DNA from 2 places in the Streptomyces sp. ADI95-16 genome. Region 2 is predicted to be linked to the other one. Evidence: riboswitches for the same ligand, from Rfam matches in the RefSeq annotation. Region 2 holds a riboswitch; the other holds the start of a gene.

Region 1 (3,382 bases), 1.2 Mb from region 2:
CGCGGAGAGACCGGAGACGAGACCGCCCCCGCCGCGCCGGGCCGTGAGGGCGCCGTCGGCGGCGAGGGCGTACGAGAGGGGGCCGCGGTTCGCGGCGACGAGTACCGAAAAGGCCATGCCGCCAACCTAGCCCCGGCCGCCCCCGCTCAAACGTGAGCTCCCGCTCACGCCACGCGGCGGACCGCGTACTCCTCGATGCCCGCCATCGGCGGCCGCTCCTCCGTGTCCACCGGGTACGTCCGCGGTACGAAGCCCTGCGGACCCCGCTCGAACTGCGTCAGCTCCGGGCGTACGTGGTGCCCGCGCGACAGCCGTACCAGCGCCGTCCGGTAGATCGCGGCGGCCATCCGGCCCAGCGCCTGGCCGTCCTGGTGGCGGTGCAGCCGTACGCCCACGTCCACCTGGGCCAGCGCCTCCAGCCCGACCGTGTGCAGCGCGTCCACCAGCAGGCCCAGCTCCACCCCGTACCCGACGGGGAACGGCAGCCGCTCCAGGAGGGACCGCCGGACGGCGTACTCACCGCCCAGCGGCTGCACGAACCCGGCCAGCTGCGGCCAGTGCAGGTTCAGCAGGGGCCGCGCCACCAGCTCCGTGACCCGCCCGCCCTGGCCCGGGGCGTTCCCGAGCGGGCGGTCGTACATCGCCTTGACGAACTCCACGCCCGGGTCGGTCAGCAGCGGGCCGACGATCCCGGAGACGAAGGCGGACGAGAAGTCCCGCAGGTCGGCGTCGACGAAGCAGACGATCTCCCCACTGGTCGCCAGCAGCGAGCGCCACAGGACCTCGCCCTTGCCGGGCAGCGCCGGCAGCCGCGGCAGGATCTCGTCGCGGTGCACCACGCGGGCGCCCGCCTTGGCCGCCACCTCCGCCGTCCGGTCCGTGGATCCGGAGTCGACCACCACCAGCTCGTCCACCAGCGGAACCGGCAGCCCGTCGATCAGATCGCGCCGGATCACCGACACGATCTCCCCGACCGTGGCCTCCTCGTCGAGCGCGGGCAGCACCACGCTGACCGTGGTCCCGGCCGCCCGTTTCCGCTCCAGCAGCTGGTCGAGCGGTCGGTCGGCTGCGGACCAGGAGCGGTCGGCCAGCCAGCGCTCCACCTCTTCCAGCACGTTCTGCACTCCCTGGTTCATCCGTGGGTTTCGTCCGAAAAGTGATCCATCTCGCGGTTCGGACGGCTGTCTCAACCATCCGCACCTTCGGTTACAGTCTTGAACAACGCGAAGGACCACCGCATGCCGGGGTCCCCGCGCACAAATGCCCGGACGCGCCATGGAGCGCGCGCACCGGTGCCATACCGCTCATCCAGAGGGGCAGAGGGACACGGCCCGTTGAAGCCCCGGCAACCCTCCAGTCGGTTCTCGCGATCGCTCACACGGCGACACCAGCGAGGTCCCCGGCTAGGGAAGGTGCCAATTCCGTCTCATGGCGAAGTGCGCCATGGGGAAGATGAGGAGAAAGGGCCTCGCCATCATGGCTGCACAGACTGTTGCCACCTCTGTCGATCTCGGACCCGCCACCGGCCTTTCCTGTCGCGAGTGCGGTACCCGCTTCGAACTCGGTCCCATCTTCGCCTGCGTGGAGTGCTTCGGGCCGCTCGAAGTGGCCTACGACCTCCCGACCGGCGACCCCGAGGCCCTGCGGGCCGCGATCGAGGCCGGCCCCGCCAACATCTGGCGCTACGCGCCGCTGCTGCCCGTCCCGGCGGACGTCGCCTCCAAGCCCAGCCTGAACCCGGGCTTCACCAAGCTCGTGGACGCCCGGAACCTGGCCAAGGAGCTGGGCGTCACCGGCGAGCTCTACGTCAAGGACGACTCCGGCAACCCGACGCACTCCTTCAAGGACCGCGTCGTCGCCATCGCCGTCGAGGCCGCCCGCGCCTTCGGCTTCACCACCCTGTCCTGCTCCTCCACCGGCAACCTGGCCGGCGCCGTCGGCGCCGCGGCCGCCCGCGCCGGCTTCCGCTCCTGCGTGTTCATCCCGCACGACCTGGAGCAGGGCAAGGTCGTCATGGCCGGTGTCTACGGCGGCGACCTCGTCGGCATCGAGGGCAACTACGACGACGTCAACCGCTTCTGCTCCGAGCTCATCGGCGACCCGCTGGGCGAGGGCTGGGGCTTCGTCAACGTCAACCTGCGCCCGTACTACGGCGAGGGCTCCAAGACCCTCGCTTACGAGATCTGCGAGCAGCTCGGCTGGCGGCTGCCCGACCAGATCGTCATCCCGATCGCGTCCGGCTCGCAGCTCACGAAGATCGACAAGGGTCTCCAGGAGCTGATCAGGCTGGGACTCGTCGAGGACAGGCCGTACAAGATCTTCGGCGCCCAGGCCGAGGGCTGCTCCCCGGTCTCCACCGCCTTCAAGGACGGCCTCGACGTGGTCCGCCCGCAGAAGCCGGACACCATCGCCAAGTCGCTGGCCATCGGCAACCCGGCGGACGGCCCGTACGTCCTGGACATCGCCCGCCGCACGGGCGGCTACGTCGAGGACGTCAGCGACGAGCAGGTCGTCGAGGCCATCAAGCTGCTCGCTCAGACCGAGGGCATCTTCGCCGAGACCGCGGGCGGCGTGACCGTCGGCGTGACGAAGAAGCTCATCGAGAACGGGCAGCTCGACCCGGCGCTGACCACCGTGGTCCTGAACACCGGTGACGGCCTCAAGACCCTGGAGGCGGTGGCCGCGGACAGCGGGCAGAGCGCCACCATCCGCCCGAGCCTGGACGCGTTCCGCGCCGCCGGCCTGGCCTGATCTCCGTCCTCCCGCACCCGGAAAGGCAGTAGCGCCATGAGCGTCAACGTCCGCATCCCCACCATCCTGCGCACCTACACCGGCGGCCTGGCCGAGGTCGCGGCCGAGGGCGCCACCCTGGCCGAGGTCATCGCGTCGCTGGAGCGGAACCACCCGGGCATCGCCGCCCGCGTCCTGGACGACCAGGGCAAGCTGCGCCGCTTCGTGAACGTCTACGTCAACGACGACGACGTGCGCTTCGAGGGCGGCCTGGAGGCGGTCACGCCGGACGGCGCGGGCGTCTCGATCATCCCCGCCGTCGCGGGCGGCTGCTGACCCTTCACGGCTTCCCCGCCGCTTCTCCAGGTGGCACGCGTAAACGAAATTGCCCCCTCCGCTAATAAGCGGAGGGGGCAATTCTGCTTGGTTGGGCGCGGTAGAGTTGGGGAAGTCCCCTCCGCTGTTCTTGCCCGCCGCATATGTACGGGCCGCGTGAGGGTTGACATTCAGTCAATATGCGGGCGCGGTATGGGGCATTGGCGAGATTTGCCCGGCCCGACTTGCCCGGGAAGATGCCAGATTTTCACTCTATTTCAATCTTTATCCCTGGCCGGAATTCTCGTCGGATTGACCTGTTGCAGACAGCAGCGGT
Region 2 (3,382 bases):
GATCGCCGGTGGAAACGACATGTTCGCGCAGTACTTCCACCTGTCGATCAACGCGATCACCTGGTTCGCCCGCATCGCGTTCTTCGTCGGTCCGGTCGTCGCCTTCGTCATCACCAAGCGGATCTGCCTCGGCCTCCAGCGCCGGGACCGGGACAAGGTGCTGCACGGTCGCGAGACCGGCATCATCAAGCGCCTGCCGCACGGTGAGTTCGTCGAGATCCACGAGCCGCTGTCGCAGGGCAAGCTGCACTCCCTCACCGCGCACGAGCAGTACGCGCCGGTCGAGATCGGCCCGACGGTCGACGAGAACGGTGTCGAGCGCAAGGTGAAGCTGACCGAGAAGCTGCGCGCCAAGCTCAGCAAGGGCTACTACGGGGAAGACAACTTCATCCCGAAGGCCACGGTCGAGGAGTACAAGGAGATCCAGAGCGGCCACGGCCACCACTGATCCCCCGCACCATCGCATGAGGGACTGATTCCGGTCGGTCCTGGTGTCGCCACGGCGAGAGCCCCGTCCAGTGTCCGGACGGGGCTCTCTGCCGTCCCGGGGGCTGGATAGGCTTGCCCCCTTCCCCTTTCCACGTGGACCCTCAGGAGCGGACCATGAACGTTGTGACCCCGGCAGGCGGCGACAGCGTGGCGGCCCGCGGCTGGCCGGGCCTCCTCGACGCCCTGCTGACCGGCCACGACCTCGGCGCGGAAGACACGGCGTGGGCCATGGACCGGATCATGCGCGGGGAGGCCACCGACGCCCAGATCGCGGGCTTCGTGGTCGCGCTCCGCGCCAAGGGCGAGACCGTCGAGGAGATCAGCGGCCTCGTCGGGAGCATGTACGAACACGCCAACCTGATCGAGGTGCCGGGCCGGACGGTGGACATCGTCGGCACCGGCGGCGACGGGGCCAAGACGGTGAACATCTCCACGATGTCGGCGATCGTCGTGGCCGGTACGGGCGCCAAGGTGGTCAAGCACGGCAACCGGGCCGCGTCCTCCGCGAGCGGGTCCTCGGACGTCCTGGAGAAGCTCGGCGTCAACCTGGACCTGACCCCCGCCCGGGTGGTGGAGGTCGCGGCGGAGGCGGGCATCACCTTCTGCTTCGCCGTGAAGTTCCACCCGGCGCTGCGGCACGTGGCCGCCGCCCGCAAGGAGCTGGGCATCCGGACCCTGTTCAACTTCCTCGGCCCGCTCACCAACCCGGCGCGGGTACGGGCCCAGGCGACCGGGGTGGCCGACCCGCGGGTCGCGCCCATCGTGGCGGGCGTGCTCGCCGAGCGGGGCTCCTCCGCGCTGGTCTTCCGCGGCGACGACGGCCTCGACGAGCTGACGACCACCGCCACCTCCCGGGTGTGGTGGGTGCGCGACGGAGCGGTGCGGGAGTGCCCGTTCGACCCGCGCGACGTGGGCATCGACCTGGTCGACGTCGCGGCGCTGCGGGGCGCGGACGCCTCGTACAACGCGGACGTCGCGCGCCGGCTGCTGGCCGGGGAGACGGGCGCCGTGCGCGACGCGGTGCTGCTGAACTCGGCGGCGGCGCTGGTGGCGCTGGACCCGGGAACGGCCTCGCTGGAGGAGCAGATCGCCGCCGGGATCGCCCGTGCGGCCGAGTCCATCGACTCGGGTGCGGCGCGGGCCGCGCTGGAGCGCTGGGTGGCGGCGAGCAACGCGTAGCGGCGCCCGGCGGGAGCCCGTGAGGCCGCCTGCGGCCGAGCGGTGCGAGAACGGCGTGAAAGAGCAGACCCCGGTCCACGATGCGGACCGGGGTCTTGCGCGCGGGAGATCTTGTGGCAGGATGCTGAACAGGTCACGAGTGACAGCGTTTAGGCCCCGGCTTGCTGTCCGGCAACCCTCCTTCCGTGGCGGGGTGCCCCGGGTGATGACCAGGTCGTAGGCAGCAAGGCCTACGGCAAGCGCGGATCCCTCGACACCAGGGGTCCTGGTCTTTCGAGGAGCTTTTTCCGTGAGCAAGCGAATGCGATAGGGCGACTCCGCCCCTTCTTCACCCCTCGGAACAGGGTCACTTCCGTGTACCCCCGTTCATTCCGAGGCACTTCCCGTACCCGGACGGCCGCTGGGCCGTACCCGCGTGCGGGCACCGAAGCCATTCACCTCTGCCCCGCCGGGAGATTCCGCCATGTCCGCATCCCTGAACACCGCCTGCGCCCCCACCGCGACCACCGCCGCCGCCACGGCTGCCGCCACCGCCCCGCCGCTCGCCGTCCTCGGCCGTGACGTCACCGTCCCGCTCGTCACCGGCGGCGAGGTCAGCTACGCCGCCCTCGACTACGCGGCCAGCGCCCCGGCGCTCCAGCGGGTCTGGGACGACGTGGCCGCGTACGCCCCGTACTACGGCAGCGTGCACCGGGGCGCGGGCTACCTCTCCCAGCTGTCCACGGACCTCTTCGAGCAGAGCCGGGTCACCGTCGCCGAGTTCCTCGACTGCCGCCCCTCCGATCAGGTGGTGTTCACCCGCTCCACCACCGACTCGCTGAACCTGCTCGCCGCCGTCCTGCCGGCCGACTGCCAGGTCTTCGTCTTCGAGACCGAGCACCACGCCTCGCTGCTGCCGTGGACGAACGCCCGGGTCACCTACCTCAACGCGCCGCGCACCCTGGCCGAGGCCGTCGCGACGCTGGAGCGGGCGCTCGCCGGCCGCGATCCCCACGGTCCGGCGCTGGTCTGTGTGACCGGCGCGTCCAACGTCACCGGTGAGCTGTGGCCGGTCAAGGAGCTCGCCGCCGCCGCGCACGCCCACGGCGCCCGGATCGTGCTCGACGCCGCCCAGCTGGCCCCGCACCACCCCGTCTCGGTGCGGGAGCTGGACGTGGACTGGGTCGCCTTCTCGGGGCACAAGCTGTACGCGCCGTTCGGCTCGGGCGTGCTGGCCGGCCGGGCGGACTGGCTCCAGGAGGCCGAGCCCTACCTCGCGGGCGGCGGCGCCTCGCGCAAGGTGGCCCGGCGCGAGGACGGCGGCGTGGAGGTCGAGTGGCACACCACGGCCGCCCGCCACGAGGCCGGCTCCCCGAACGTCATCGGCGTCTACTCCATCGCCTCCGCCTGCCGCGCGCTGACCGAGGCCGGGTTCGAGGACCTCGTCGAGCGGGAGCGCCACCTGATCGCGAAGGTCCGCGAGGGCCTGGCGGAGGTCCCGGCGGTCCGCGTGCTGTCCCTCTTCGGGGACGACGCGCCGCGCGTCGGAGTCATCTCGTTCGTGGTGGACGGCTGGAACAGCTCCCACTTCGCCGCCGCGCTGTCCGCGGAGTACGGGATCGGCGTCCGGGACGGCCTGTTCTGCGCCCACCCGCTGGTGCGCACCCTGCTCGGCAGCGAGCCGCAGGCCCAGGGCGAGTGCGGGGCCCCCGAGGCGGCCCCGGGCGAGCGCTCC

The links. Region 2 has a riboswitch for S-adenosylmethionine ahead of EES41_RS11640 (aminotransferase class V-fold PLP-dependent enzyme). Riboswitches for the same ligand answer to the same signal wherever they lie in the genome.
Region 1: another riboswitch for S-adenosylmethionine. It lies ahead of thrC (threonine synthase); the one in region 2 lies ahead of EES41_RS11640 (aminotransferase class V-fold PLP-dependent enzyme).

Annotation. Positions count from the first base shown of each region.
Region 1 is NZ_CP033581.1:3,877,033-3,880,414, reverse strand. It holds gene EES41_RS16965 (trehalose-6-phosphate synthase) at 1-117, opposite strand, end outside; gene EES41_RS16960 (glucosyl-3-phosphoglycerate synthase) at 165-1,115, opposite strand; SAM riboswitch class I at 1,302-1,459, shown strand; gene thrC (threonine synthase) at 1,453-2,751, shown strand; gene EES41_RS16950 (MoaD/ThiS family protein) at 2,788-3,066, shown strand.
Region 2 is NZ_CP033581.1:2,671,317-2,674,698, reverse strand. It holds gene EES41_RS11650 (cytochrome bc complex cytochrome b subunit) at 1-448, shown strand, start outside; gene trpD (anthranilate phosphoribosyltransferase) at 604-1,668, shown strand; SAM riboswitch class IV at 1,800-1,916, shown strand; gene EES41_RS11640 (aminotransferase class V-fold PLP-dependent enzyme) at 2,132-3,382, shown strand, end outside.